DNA from 2 places in the Rossellomorea sp. ABR4_012 genome. Region 1 is predicted to be linked to the other one. Evidence: a T-box and tRNA genes for the amino acid it is inferred to sense, from the RefSeq annotation. Region 1 holds a T-box; the other holds one or more tRNA genes.
What was found. A T-box is a leader RNA that pairs with one kind of tRNA and senses whether it is charged. The one in region 1 lies ahead of trpS (tryptophan--tRNA ligase), so its partner is inferred to be a tRNA-Trp.
Positions count from the first base shown of each region.

Region 2: it encodes a tRNA-Trp, which carries the amino acid that the T-box ahead of trpS (tryptophan--tRNA ligase) is inferred to sense. The anticodon was not compared.

Region 1 is NZ_JBSWVK010000005.1:264,395-271,718, reverse strand. Features, by position in the region: gene ACXAFV_RS19500 (beta-ketoacyl-ACP synthase III) at 1-886, shown strand, start outside; gene fabF (beta-ketoacyl-ACP synthase II) at 929-2,170, shown strand; gene ACXAFV_RS19490 (DUF2268 domain-containing putative Zn-dependent protease) at 2,286-3,089, shown strand; gene ACXAFV_RS19485 (YuzI family membrane protein) at 3,178-3,399, shown strand; gene ACXAFV_RS19480 (DUF3603 family protein) at 3,483-4,232, shown strand; gene trpS (tryptophan--tRNA ligase) at 4,324-5,319, opposite strand; T-box leader at 5,370-5,608, opposite strand; gene ACXAFV_RS19470 (DUF3899 domain-containing protein) at 5,646-6,029, opposite strand; gene ACXAFV_RS19465 (peptide ABC transporter substrate-binding protein) at 6,540-7,324, shown strand, end outside.
Region 2 is NZ_JBSWVK010000001.1:755,628-762,951, forward strand. Features, by position in the region: gene ACXAFV_RS03775 (aminotransferase class I/II-fold pyridoxal phosphate-dependent enzyme) at 1-1,055, shown strand, start outside; gene ACXAFV_RS03780 (M20/M25/M40 family metallo-hydrolase) at 1,052-2,656, shown strand; gene ACXAFV_RS03785 (LysM peptidoglycan-binding domain-containing protein) at 2,876-3,943, opposite strand; gene galE (UDP-glucose 4-epimerase GalE) at 4,272-5,267, shown strand; tRNA gene ACXAFV_RS03795 (tRNA-Val) at 5,477-5,552, shown strand; tRNA gene ACXAFV_RS03800 (tRNA-Ser) at 5,711-5,803, shown strand; tRNA gene ACXAFV_RS03805 (tRNA-Tyr) at 5,823-5,903, shown strand; tRNA gene ACXAFV_RS03810 (tRNA-Trp) at 6,006-6,079, shown strand; tRNA gene ACXAFV_RS03815 (tRNA-Gly) at 6,085-6,158, shown strand; gene ACXAFV_RS03820 (ATP-binding protein) at 6,488-7,324, shown strand, end outside.

The sequences.
Region 1 (7,324 bases):
TTTAACAAATGCAGATTTAGAAAAAATGGTCGATACTTCTGATGAATGGATTCGAACACGGACAGGAATTGAAGAAAGACGTGTAGCCGGAGAGGGAATAGATACTTCCGATATGGCTTATGAGGCGGCTAAGAAAGCAATCGCTGACGCGGAGATCACACCTGAAGATCTTGATTTGATTCTCGTTGCAACTGTTACACCCGATCAGCCTTTTCCTTCGGTTGCCTGCTTATTGCAGGATAGACTTGGGGCAAAAAGGGCTGCTGCGATGGATATCAGTGCGGCATGTGCAGGTTTCATGTATGGTATAATTACTGCAAAACAATTCATTGATAATGGTGTTTATAAAAACGTTCTCATTGTAGGAGTAGAAAAGCTATCGAAGATTACAGATTGGGACGATCGAAATACAGCTGTACTATTCGGAGACGCTGCAGGTGCTGCAGTTCTCGGGCCTGTATCTGACGGAAAAGGAATACTCGCCTTCGAACTTGGAGCGGATGGTTCTGGAGCAAAACACTTGTATCAAGAAGAAAACATCGTGATGAACGGCAGGGAAGTATTTAAATTTGCTGTTCGCCAAATGGGTGAATCAAGCGTCAATGTAATTGAAAAAGCCGGATTAAAAAAAGAGGACGTAGACTTCCTGATTCCTCATCAGGCAAATATCCGTATCATGGAAGCTGCTAGACAACGATTAGAGCTTCCGATTGAAAAGATGTCTAAAACGGTTAATAAATACGGCAATACATCAGCAGCCTCCATTCCAGTGTCACTGGTAGAAGATCTGCAGGAGGGAAGAGTAAAAGAAGATGACGTCGTAGTCATGGTGGGATTCGGCGGCGGCCTGACGTGGGGCGCGATTGTGATGCGCTGGGGTAAATAAAAGTTAACTCTTCTATAATTTGTTTAAAAGGAGATGGATCGAATGAACAATAAACGTGTTGTTATAACTGGCTTAGGAGCAGTAACACCATTAGGGAATAATGTAGAATCAACCTGGAACGGCATTTTGGAAGGGAAAACCGGTATCGGCCCATTGACCAGGCTGAATGCAGATGATTACCCTGCAAAAGTGGCGGCAGAGTTAAAAGATTTTGATATAGAAGAATATGTTGAGCGTAAAGAAGCAAGAAAGATGGACCGCTTCACTCACTATGCGGTAGCAGCTTCAATGATGGCCGTAAAGGATTCTAAATTAGAGATCAACGATGAAAACGCCCATCGGGTAGGGGTGTGGATAGGATCAGGTATTGGTGGAATGGAGACATTTGAAAACCAGTATGAAACCTTCCAAAAACGCGGTTACCGCCGAGTAAGTCCGTTCTTCGTACCGATGATCATCCCTGATATGGCAACTGGACAAGTTTCGATCATGCTTGGAGCAAAAGGAGTTAACTCCTGTACCGTGACAGCTTGTGCAACGGGAACCAATTCAATCGGTGATGCGTTTAAGGTCATTCAGCGCGGAGATGCCGATGTCATGATTTCAGGCGGAGCGGAAGCACCGATCACAAAAATGTCCGTTGCAGGATTCTGTGCCAACACAGCGCTTTCAACCAATACTGATCCAGAGAAAGCTTCACGTCCATTCGATGCAAATCGCGATGGATTTGTAATGGGAGAAGGAGCTGGTGTTGTCGTATTAGAGGAGCTGGAACATGCTTTAAAACGCGGAGCAACAATCTATGCTGAAGTGGTAGGATACGGAAGTACGGGAGATGCCCATCATATTACAGCACCTGCACCAGCCGGGGAAGGCGGCGCAAGAGCAATGAAAATGGCTCTTGATGATGGAGGAGTGGCACCTGAGGAACTTGATTATATCAACGCCCACGGTACAAGTACTCCATATAATGATAAATACGAGACAATGGCAGTCAAAGAAGTATTCGGGGAGCATGCTTACAAACTTGCCATGAGTTCCACTAAATCAATGACCGGACACCTATTGGGAGCTGCTGGAGGAGTGGAGGCCATCTTCACTGTATTGGCTATGAAAGATAGTATTCTTCCGCCAACAATCAACCTTGATACTCCAGACCCGGATTGCGATCTTGACTATGTAGCAAATGAAGCCAGAAAACGTGAAGTGAATGTAGCGATGAGCAACTCACTTGGGTTCGGCGGCCACAATGCCACGCTGGTGTTCAAGAAATACACAAAATAATGGATTTTTGAAGCGCACGAATCAATATTCGTGCGCTTCTTTTCATTTTTAGTCTCGAATCATCAGTTACTAAAATCTCTTTTTCTACATATATATTTAAAAAAGAGAAAGAGGGATGAATGTGACAATCGCTCCGACAGATGAATGGCTGGCCGAATCCCTGGATAATCCATTGGCGATCTTACAGAAAACTAAACAGGGTAGATCTGACGACGTGGAGTCCCTGTATCATTACCTCATGAAGCATGGAATGTACCGTCCTGCAATGGCTGCAAAAAAAATTTATGAGTCCATGAAGGAAAACAAACTATGGGATTTATATATGAAGCTTGAAAAGCTATATAGAAAAAGATGGGATGGCCCGAATGTGCCTGTTTATCTGCTGCCGGTGCAGGAGACAAGAGGACTTTTTCAATCTTCCATGAAAAAGTCAGGCGTGTGCTTCAAAGATGAAATTTATTTATTTTTGAAAGAACAGGAAGATATTAAAGAATATGAGGCGTTATTTGTTCATGAGTATCACCATTGTGTGAGGATGGACAGATTGAAAAAGAAAGATGAAGACTACACTTTATTAGATTCAATCATATTTGAAGGGCTTGCCGAACATGCTGTTCGTGAGTACTGCGGTCAAGAGTATGTGGCGGCATGGACGAAGGCTTACGGAGACAAAGAACTCTCTCATTATTATGAAAAGTTGATTAAGCCCAATCTTAACATTACGCGAGTAAATCCGCTCCATGATCATTTGCTTCTTGGTCAAAAAAGCTACCCTAAAATGCTTGGTTATGCTGCAGGTTATTATCTGGTGGAAAATGCCAGGAAAAATAAGAAAGCAGTGACTAATCTGTACATGGGGAAACCATCTTCCTTCTTCTTACCAGATAAAAAGGTCCCAGCCTCCATTGAATTGCAATAGGTAAACACCCGTTTTCGTCATATATCCCTCTGCTTGACATAAACTATAGTATAAAAGGACAAGCAAAAAGAGGGTAGAGGCGGAAGGTATGGTGTTTCGTATGTTTGTATTATTTATTGGTTTTGGACTGGCTGTTTCCGGAGGGGTAAGTCTGATCATTTATTTAAACCTTCTTACAACAGGAATGACCATTATAGAATATTTACTATTTGTAAGTACTAGAGTAGAATGTTATCTCTTCCTTGTCGGCATTCTCATCATTACCTTAACGATCTATTTGCCTCGAAGAAAAAATAACAACTATCTATAAAAGGTGCGGATTCAGGAATATTTTTACTCTATTCTGCCTATACTGATTGACAAATAAGATTGTAGCAAAGCGAGGGGTCAATCATGTTATATCTTCATGATGTATGGGTAAATTGGTTCGAAGGCGAAGAAAATGGCTACAATGTGTGTCATTTTCACGAATGGAGAAAAGAAGATGTCATTGAGTTGTTAGATCAAGTTCCTTTAATAAAAGTGGATAATGCCCTTTTTCATTACATCGAGAATGATTTATCAGAATTACCTCAACAACTGCTGAATGATGTATATCAAAAAGCATATTTAAGAAAAAATCATGAACGCATCCAATTGGATTATTGCTTTATTGTCACAGATGGGACAGGCATATTGGCAGTCGATACAATCGGTTATACTGTTCCTATTCGAAAAAGCAGGCTCATTCCAAGACAGGAACAGCTTGTATATGAAATGGTGGAAGGTCACGATGTGATTCCTTACTCCGTGGAACAAGATCCCAAATCGGAGAACGCTTATCATATTCTTTCACCGAGTCCACATATGATGAATGGCTTGACAAGGAAGGAAAGGCAGCTTAAACAGTTGCTCTTCATGGCACTTGATCAGCTTCACGGTTCGAGAAACACGGCAGAAATCCGTTACTGGTATACAGAATGGGCACCTGAGCAGTACCGGGTCATTCAGGATATGGATTTTGAAGATGTTTGGAATATGCTGTATGAAGAAACGAAATATGGATGGTCAAATAAACATCTCATCCTATGTGAGAACCTGATTAAGGGGCAGCCATTTTTTGAAAAACTGTGGGAAGTTGAAAACCGTCCTAAAGTGAATTGAGCTTCGAAACCTTAAGTCTACTATAGACTTGGGGTTTTTTTATTCGGAAAAAATGCTGAAGCCTTAATTGGCTCCAGCACTTCATCCATCATTATCTTTTTCTCTCTTTACGGCCCAGTCCCATGGCCTTTTCCATTTTTTTAAGCATCTTGCCCGCGGCACGATTGGCTTTTTCAGCTCCGCGATCGAGAATGTCATCCAATTCATCGGAGTCGATCAATTCATTATAGCGATCCTGAATCGGTTTGATGGCATTGACTACTACTTGAGCCAGGTCAGCTTTGAACTCTCCGTACCCTATTCCATCATATTTTTGTTCAAGCTCTTCTATTGAAGTGCGCTCGAGGATAGAGTATATCGATAATAAATTCGAAACACCAGGTTTATTTTCCTTGTCGTATTTCACGACGCCATCTGAATCAGTGACAGCGCTCTTGATTTTCTTCTCGATTTGTTTTGGATCATCCAGCAATGTGATGAACGCTTTTTGATTGGCATCTGATTTACTCATTTTCTTTAATGGGTCCTGCAGTGACATGACCCGTGCGCCGACTTTAGGGATCCGTACTTCAGGAACGGTGAAGATGTCATTGTATTTATTGTTAAAGCGCTCAGCCAGATTACGGGTTAATTCCAAATGCTGTTTTTGATCTTCGCCGACAGGTACTAAATCAGTACCATACAGCAGGATATCGGCTGCCATTAATGGCGGGTAAGTCAAGAGTCCGGCGGATACAGCTTCCTTACCATGGGATTTATCCTTGAATTGCGTCATTCTCTCAAGCTCTCCGATATACGTCACACATTGCAGTATCCATCCCGCCTGTGCATGTGCAGGTACTTCTGATTGAATGAATAAAGTAGACTTTTCAGGATCGATCCCACAGGCGATATAGAGTGCAGCAAGACTTTTAATATTTTTACGCAGCTCCATTTTATCCTGCTGTACTGTAATCGCATGCTGATCTACGACACAGAAGTAACAGTTGTATTCATTTTGCAATTCTGTAAACTGCTTCATTGCCCCGATGTAATTACCGAGCGTGATCGTACCGCTCGGCTGTATTCCGCTAAATATGGTCTTCATTACGTTTCCTCCTAATTTTGTACAAAATAAAAACCCACGCGTCCTTATAATATAGGGACGAATGGGATTATATCCGCGGTGCCACCCTAAGTACCCATGAATATGGATCAGCTTAGTCCATGCAGCTTGCATGAAACCTCTTTAACGTGAGGTAAATCCGTTATTCGCTACTGATATTTCACAAATAAGGCTCAGAAGTCCATTCGCTAAAAAATGATTACTTGTTCACACCGGCCACAAGCTCTCTTGAAATCAATTTAAAGGTACTATTCTTCATCTCAGCCATGATATTAGTATTCCTATTATATTGAATTAACAAGGTTAATTCAAGTGTATAGGAGATAGGACAGTGCCAAGGAAATGACGAGCAGGGAACTTCCTATAATAAGAAAAGAGTTGGTGATTTTATAAGACCTCACAACTGTAAACTCTTCGTGAGCTTGCTTCGTTGAATCGATATCATCAAACTCAGAAAGGAACTTACCCTGCACAGTACTTCTTCGAAATCTCTTTAAAGCATATACAATTCCGTTAAAGAAACCCTTCTGAAATATATACAGGAAAGCACCCATGATTAAATAAATCATTCCTGTAATAAATAAGCTGTTAAGAATAGAAAGAACGAGTGGATCACCCTGAACAAGTGAAAAGGCCACTGAGATGATCAAGAACAAAACCGCAATAATATAAATAGTAAATATACGTTTCATAATACTCCTTTATACCTTTTATTATAAAAGTATACATGAAGCGGACGATGGATTTCAATTGGATTTCATATATATACAATACTCTGATAACTGTTCCTTCCAAAAATACAATCATCTATAGTCCGCACACACTAAGGGGTTTATTAGGATTCCTAGCTTCTCTTAAAAAGAGAAGTAGGCACAACGTGTGTAATAAAGAATCATAACAATTTATAATTATAATAGAAAAAACTTTCAATCTAGTTAATATCGACAATTTTTGCTGATTAAGTAAAATAAATGAAAGCGGTTTATTGTAACAATTGTAATAGGACAAACACCCTAAATGTAATTCTGAAAACCCCTATAAATCAAGGTTTTACCATCATATGACCTATTAATCTGATAATTTTGCAAAAAAACTGTTAAATTAATATTGCAAAAATATCTCTATCATGTATAATAAGTAACAAATCTTCTGAAAATTAGAAGATAAATAAATATGAGATTTACGAGGAGGTCAATTTCAAGATGAAGAAAAAGTTTTCATTCTTGCTGGTTCTTCTTCTGGCTCTAAGTACTTTCCTAGCTGCTTGTGGCGGCAATGAAAAGTCTGGAGACGAGGGAACAGGCGACAACGGCGGCGACAAGCCTGCTGAGCAAAAAGAACAAGTACTTAACTTGATCGAGAGTTCAGAGATCCCATCAATGGACTCAACACTAGCTACTGACTCTGTTTCATTCAACGTAATGAACAACGTATTCGAAGGTCTTTACCGTTTAGGTGAGAACGACGAAGCAGTACTAGGTATGGCTGCTGAAGAGCCACAAGTCAGTGAAGATGGTCTTACTTACACGTTCAAGCTTCGTGATGCTAATTGGTCAAACGGAGATCCCGTTACTGCTAACGACTTCGTTTACGCTTGGCAAAAAGCTTTAAACCCTGATACTGGTGCAGAATACGCGTACATCATGTACGATATCAAAAATGCTGCAAAAGTTAACGCTGGTGAAGTTCCAGTTGAAGAATTAGGTGTTAAAGCAATTGATGACAAAACGTTAGAAGTACAGCTTGAAGGTCAAGTACCATACTTCAAAGCATTACTTTCTTTCGCAACTTTCTATCCTCAAAACCAAAAATTCGTAGAAGCTCAAGGCGATCAATTTGGTCTTGAAGCTGATAAAGCACTTTACAATGGTCCTTTCACACTATCTGAGTGGAAGCACGAACAAAGCTTCAAATTAACTAAAAACGATGGTTACTGGGATGCAGAAACTGTCAAGTTGAAAGAAGTTAACTTCAACATCGTTAAGGA
Region 2 (7,324 bases), on a different contig from region 1:
CGGAAGCGGTGAAGGAAGCGGGGATCAGAGCGATAGCTTCAAATCAGACGATCTACTCGCATAATGCCGGCTTACTTGAGCTGCGAGAGGCCATCCGTCATTTTTTTGCCGAGTCATATGGACTTGATTATGATGCTGAAACGGAAATCGTTGTCACGACCGGTGCCAGTGAGGCGCTGGACTCTGTTTTCAGGACGATTTTGGAAGAGGGGGATGAGGTGATTCTGCCGGCGCCTCTTTATTCGGGCTACGAACCAATCATCAGGATGTGCGGGGCGAAGCCGGTTTATTTGGACACATCCCTCACTGGATTCAAGCCTTCTCCTGAAAAATTGGAAGCCTTGATCACTGAAAAAACCAAAGCGATTCTCTTTAATTATCCTTCGAATCCTACCGGGGTGGCTTTGAATAAAGAGGAGATGGACGAGCTGGCATCTCTGATTGCTAAGTATGATCTTTTCATCGTCTCGGATGAAATCTATAGTGAGAACACACTGGAAGGGGAGCATCATACCTTTGCCTCGTATGCTCAATTGAAGGAGCGGTTGTTTCTCATTCATGGTCTGTCCAAATCCCACTCCATGACGGGATGGAGAATCGGTTTTGTCCTTGGACCTGCCCCCATCATGGAGCATGTGGTGAAGGTCCATTTATACAATGGTGTCTGTGCATCGGTACCTGGCCAGTACGCGGCAATCGAGGCATTGACGAACAACAGGCATGTGCCGGCCCAGATGAATATCGCTTACAGGGAGAGGCGGAATTATGTTTACAGGCGTTTGAAGTTAATGGGCTTTGATGTCGTCATGCCTAAAGGAGCCTTTTATATTTTTCCTTCTATTAAACAGTTCAGCATGCCTTCGATGGAATTTGCGACACGGCTTTTAAGGGAAGCGGGGGTGGCTGTTGTACCCGGCAGCTCGTTTACTGAGTTTGGTGAAGGGTACATCCGGATTTCTTTTGCGTACAGCATGGAATTAATAAAGGAAGCGATGAACCGGCTGGAGGGCTGGCTGAATCAGGAGTTTTTTATGAATAAGGAGGTCATATCATGAGGCTTTGGGGGACACCTGATACGCTGAGGGCGCTGCTTTGTGAACTGGTCAGCTGGCATAGCCGGACGCTGACTGAGGGAGAGATCGAATTTCCGAAAAAAGTATGTGGGAAGATGGAGGGTGTTCCTTATTTCCGTGCTAATCCAACTCATCTTCACCTCGGGGATGCCGATTATGGAAGACAGTTTTTTTCGGCTCTATACAAGCATGAGAAAGCTGACAAGACCATCGTCCTGATCAGTCATTTTGATACGGTGAGTACGGAGGAATATGGGGAGATTGAAGCCCTTGCCTTTAACCCGGAGCAGTTGACCAAAGAGCTGGACAACTTCATAGATGAGCTGCACCCGGATGCACAGAATGATTTGAAATCAGGGAACTACTTATGGGGAAGAGGGACGATGGACATGAAGGCCGGATTGGCCATTCACATGGCAATCATTGAAAAAGCTGCGGCTGAAAGCTGGCCGGTCAACCTTGTCCTCTTGACTGTGCCTGATGAAGAAGTGAATTCCTCCGGGATGAGAGCGGCTGTCGTCCACTTGAATGAACTGAAGGAATCACATGGCCTCGACTATACATTGTTCTTAAATGGAGAACCGGTGTTTTCTCAAAATCCGACGGATACGTCTTATAATGTATATTCTGGAACCATCGGAAAGATTATGCCCTCTGCTCTGTTCTATGGAAGGGAAACGCATGTTGGAGAACCTCTGAGCGGTATGACATCACCTTTCATCGCTTCATTTCTTACCCGGAAGATGGAATGGAATCCCTTGTTTAAGGAGACCGATTTTGGTGAAGCTACCCCTTTGCCGGTGACTTTGCAGCAAGATGATTTGAGGTTGAATTATTCTGCGCAAACGCCGTTTGGAACCGTTGCTTTATACAATGTCTTCACAATGAAGAAGACGGCTGCGGATGTCATGAATGAATTTGAACAAGTCGCCTTGTCTGCAGCGGCTGAGTGCAACCAGTGGTACAGGGAACTGTGTGAACGGGAGGGGATTCCTTCTGTTGGTGAAGTTGGGGTGCTTCGGTATTCTGAACTGGAGTCCTATGCGGAGAAAAAGCTTGGCAGGGACTATATCGAAGCCCTCAAGCATGATATCGGCGGCCATGAAGGAGACGACAGGGAAAAGTCTTTCAAAATTGCCGATACGCTCATGATCAATTGCCAGGAGCTCGCACCCGCGATGGTCATCATGTTCACACCGCCTTATTATCCACCCGTGAATACATCCGAACATCCATTGGTGGAAGCGTGCGTCGATGCCGTGGTCAAGTCTGCGAAAGAACACTTTGATCTCCCGGTCGAACAGGTCCATTACTTCAACGGCATCTCGGACTTAAGCTATGTCAATTACAAAGACGAAAACAAAGGCTGGGCCGTTTATGAAAAAAATACCCCGGTGTGGAATACGACCTATTCCATCCCATTCGAAGAAATGCATAAGCTCGAAGGTCCGGTCTTAAATGTAGGACCTTTCGGTAAAGATGCGCACAAACGAACCGAACGGCTTCATATTGAAAGTGCATTTGTGAAAACGCCTGTTTTTGTGGAAGAGGTGATTAAGACTGTTATGGGGAGTGGGACGTAGGGGCAGGCTCCACCGTGAACAGATTTTCTAACAAAGATTAACATAGCAACGATGAGGTAATATAAAAGTGTACTGAATAGTTTATGAATAAGGGTATATAAATAATAAAGAAAGACACCTGCGGCTTTTGGCAGGTGTTTTTAGATAAGAGGAAATATAGTTCAGACGATTTCCTTTGGAATTGAATTCATGAAAGTAAAAAATATACGTTCATTCTGACTATTTTATCTTCAAGAGACTTCCCACATAAATTCGATCACTGATCAGATTATTTGATTTCTTCAACTTGCTGACTGATGTATTGTATCTTTTCGCGATAGAATAGAGGGTATCACCTACTTTTACCTTGTAGGTCGTGGTATTTGATTCAGCTGATCCTATGCTAGTAGAAGGAACTGTTTCAGAGCCTGACACCTTCAAGGTTTGTCCCGTGTAAATTCTGTCATTTTTCAGGTTGTTAAGCTTCTTCAGAGTGTTAACGGTTGTTTTATGCTTTTTTGCAATGAAATAAAGGGTGTCGCCTTTCTTTACTTTATAGGTCACTGTTTTTAAAGGAGCTTTGCTCTCATCTTTGGACGGTGTCGATGGAGTACCTGAAACCTTCAGCACTTGTCCTGTATAAATGCGGTCGCTCTTTAAGTTGTTCAATTTCTTCAGGCTGCTGACCGTTGTCTGGTATTTTTTTGCAATGGAATAAAGGGTGTCTCCACTTCTCACTTTGTATGTGTTTGTTTGTTCAGGTTTGGCTGGAGGGGTTTCTCCCAACAGGTAATACAAATCTTTGCTAAAGGTAACACGGTGTTTGGATTGGTAGCTCTTTGCAGTCTGCTTGAACAGGATCTCTTGCTGGGCTACACTGTCTTCCATATTACTAAGGGCTTTCTTGTAATCTTCTTCTGATAGGTCACCGTTATAATAGTCGATTGTGTCGATTTCAGAATTATATACTTCTATTAAACTATTATAAATATATTCATCCAGCTTCACGATAACGCTGTTAGACGCATTGACAGGAGCTTCTTTTTCTAAAGCTTCATCATAATAATCCATATATTCAGCGTAAACATCCATCATTTCACCTTCGGACTTTGCAGCATCGATCTTTTTCGTATAGCTTTCCAGCGTACGCAGGATGGCTGCGTAGTGAGAGGAAAACTTCTCCAACTCCAGCTGATAATTGATTGCTTGAGCGGCTTCCACCGAATAACCAGGATGAATCAGTGCGCTACTTGAAAATAATAGAGAGGTTGCCAAAACAGAAGCCGTTAATGTTTTCTTCGTGACCATGTTCATTCTCCTTCAAAAATATAAGTATAGGAAGTGATTCCTGATTTAATTATAATGACTTCCCATTAATTTGGGAATTACCTTAGACAGCGGTGGGGGAGAATATTTTTCGACAAAACTGGGGCCTCTTTTAGAGGGAATCGAAGATGATAAGACAACTATACACTCGTTCTCTAACTCTAAAAATTTGTGTTATAAGGCGAGAGATGTTTGTACGGTGGAAACTTCTGTACCGGAATTGCTACAAAGGTTTACTGATGGCTATATGGAGTTTATAATAAAAAAGATTGTGATTAGTAAATTAATTACCAAAAAGGGGACGTAACAAATGAATATACTAGTAACCGGCGGGGCTGGGTATATAGGCTCACATACATGTGTGGCTTTACTTCAAGCAGGTCATACGGTGGTAGTGGCCGATAATTTATGCAATAGTAAATTTGAAACAATAGATAATATTAAACAAATAACGAATAAGGAAGTCAAGTTCTATAATGTTGACGTGACAGATGAACACGCTGTTAACGATATTTTTGCAAGTAATAGTATTGATGGAGTCATCCATTTTGCAGGTCTGAAAGCAGTAGGAGAATCCGTAGAAATACCAATTGACTATTACTATAATAATATCGTCAGCACGATGGTCCTAACTAAGGCTTGCAAGGAATTCGGTGTAAATCGATTCGTGTTTAGTTCCTCGGCAACAGTGTACGGAGATAACGAGTCTCCATTTGTAGAGAACATGGAACTCATGCCGACCACAAACCCTTATGGTGAGACAAAAGCAATGAGTGAAAGGATTCTAACTGATATTGCTAAAGCAACCCCTGGTTTCTCAGTTGCTCTCCTTCGATATTTTAATCCTGTGGGAGCACATGAAAGCGGGTTAATTGGGGAAGCACCTAATGGAATCCCGAATAATCTGATGCCTTATGTTACTAAGGTAGCAAACGGGAAATTGGAGAAGTTGAGTATCTTTGGAAATGATTATCCTACAGTAGATGGTACAGGTGTCAGAGATTATATTCATGTATTAGACTTGGCTGATGGACATGTTGCAGCTCTGAATAACCTTAAGGAAGGTGCACATATTTATAACTTGGGCACTGGCCAAGGTACAAGTGTACTTGAGCTTATTAAAGCTTTTGAAGAAGCGAATGGAATTGAAATACCTTATGAAATTACAGATCGCAGACCTGGAGATATTGCTTCTTGTTATGCTGATACCACGAAAGCAAAGCGTGAATTAGGCTGGTCAGCAAAACGGGACATGATTGCCATGTGCAGGGATGCATGGAGATTTGAAAAGAACTTTAATAAGTAATGGGTAGTGTGAAGTACCTTACACAAGGTAGCTAGTTTGTGTAGGGTACTCTATAAATCTGTCTGATTAATGAAACACAAAATACATATTGATCATTATTCTAGAAGGAAAACTAATTAGAGGATATACTTTTTTATTCTTAGAGTTGACATTTTTTAAATGAATTGATAGATTAATATAGGTCGTCACATTTTAAAGACTGTATTTACGGAGGATTAGCTCAGCTGGGAGAGCATCTGCCTTACAAGCAGAGGGTCGGCGGTTCGATCCCGTCATCCTCCACCAAAGATTTTTACGAAGCGATAGTGGAGTAAAATATCTATCCTTAAACAATGCGCAGCGAAGCGGAGCATCTCTACGCATAAAGCTCAGCTAGCCATAACTGCGGCAACCAATAACATAAAGTTGCGCAGAAAACTCTGCTAGCAACAAACCAATCACACGGAGGAATACCCAAGTCCGGCTGAAGGGATCGGTCTTGAAAACCGACAGGGGTGTTAAAGCCCGCGGGGGTTCGAATCCCTCTTCCTCCGCCATATTTTTTCTTTCTCTCATGGAGGGGTAGCGAAGTGGCTAAACGCGGCGGACTGTAAATCCGCTCCTTCGGGTTCGGCAGTTCGAATCTGCCCCCCTCCATTTAGCTTTTTTACGAAGCGTCAGCGGAGTAAAAGAAGCCTCCTTAACCTTTCCGCAGCGAAGCGGTGCATTTACTCGGAGCGAAACGAAATCTTATTACGTAGGGGCATAGTTTAACGGTAGAACGAAGGTCTCCAAAACCTTTGGTGTGGGTTCGATTCCTACTGCCCCTGCCACAAATGCGGGTGTAGTTTAATGGTAAAACCTCAGCCTTCCAAGCTGATGTCGTGGGTTCGATTCCCATCACCCGCTCCAATAGTAATTTAAAAGGGTCAGTTCTTGTGTTTCTCACCATTTAGGAGAAAGCAGAAGAACGGACCTTTTTTAATTTGAAAGTAAAATGATCTGTATAAATAATGATACACTTTTATCAAATAGCTCTAATTTATTTAAACAAATGTTTGATTAACATTTCCTGTCCTATAGTATAAGCATGCTTCAAAATTAAACAGATGTTTAATAGATTATAAGAAGGACAGCGGACGTATCGCCTGGCCCTTGTTGACTATTTCGGATTTATGTAAGATAGTTACTATGACCTGTTACTGATCAGGAGATAAATAGTTTATTAGTAGGTGAAGGCAATGAGGGAATTTCAGCAAGGGATACAGAAAAGAAATTATTATATAATTGTTTCTATCATTATCGTCTTGATGGCAATGGGGGTCGTGGTTGATAACCCGGTGAATGAACGTTTTTTCATGCATGGAGCCATGGTGGTCATCGTATCCGTATGTCTGCTGATATACCCTGTGTATGAAACGACTTGGATAAGATATGCTACGGTCATTGCATCGACCGGTTATTTTTACAGCCTGTTTTTTTTATATCCGGAAACGTGGTCGGGATTTGTTTTATTATGTTTTGTTCCTGCATTGTCCATCCTCTTTTTTGATAAGTGGCTGTTTTATTTTTCGCTAGTATTAAATGCATGTTTTATTGGTTTAACATTTAGTTATATTGGGATTATTGATAAAGGAGAAGCTTACTCATACATTTACGAAGATATTGCTGGGAACTCTGTAAACTATATTGCGAGTCAGGTTATTCTTTATTTTATTTTTCATCTATCAAATGTACGGATTCAAAAACAGCGAATGTACTATGAGCAGGTGCAGCAGGCTGAACGGCTTAAGACGACTGGACAAATGGCAGCTGCGGTCGCACATGAAATCAGGAATCCACTTACTGTTGTAAAGGGATTTCTTCAATATTACAAGGGAGATCCTGAGCTGAATCAAAGTTTAAAACGGAATTTATCATTGATGATCGATGAGCTTCATACTGCGGAGCATGTGATCTCTCAGTTCCTGTCCATTGCCAAGCCGGATCAAGCGAAGAATATGGATTGGATCGATATGTCAACCGTATTAAATGATGTGACGGATCTGTTAATAATGTACGGTTTACTAAATGATAAC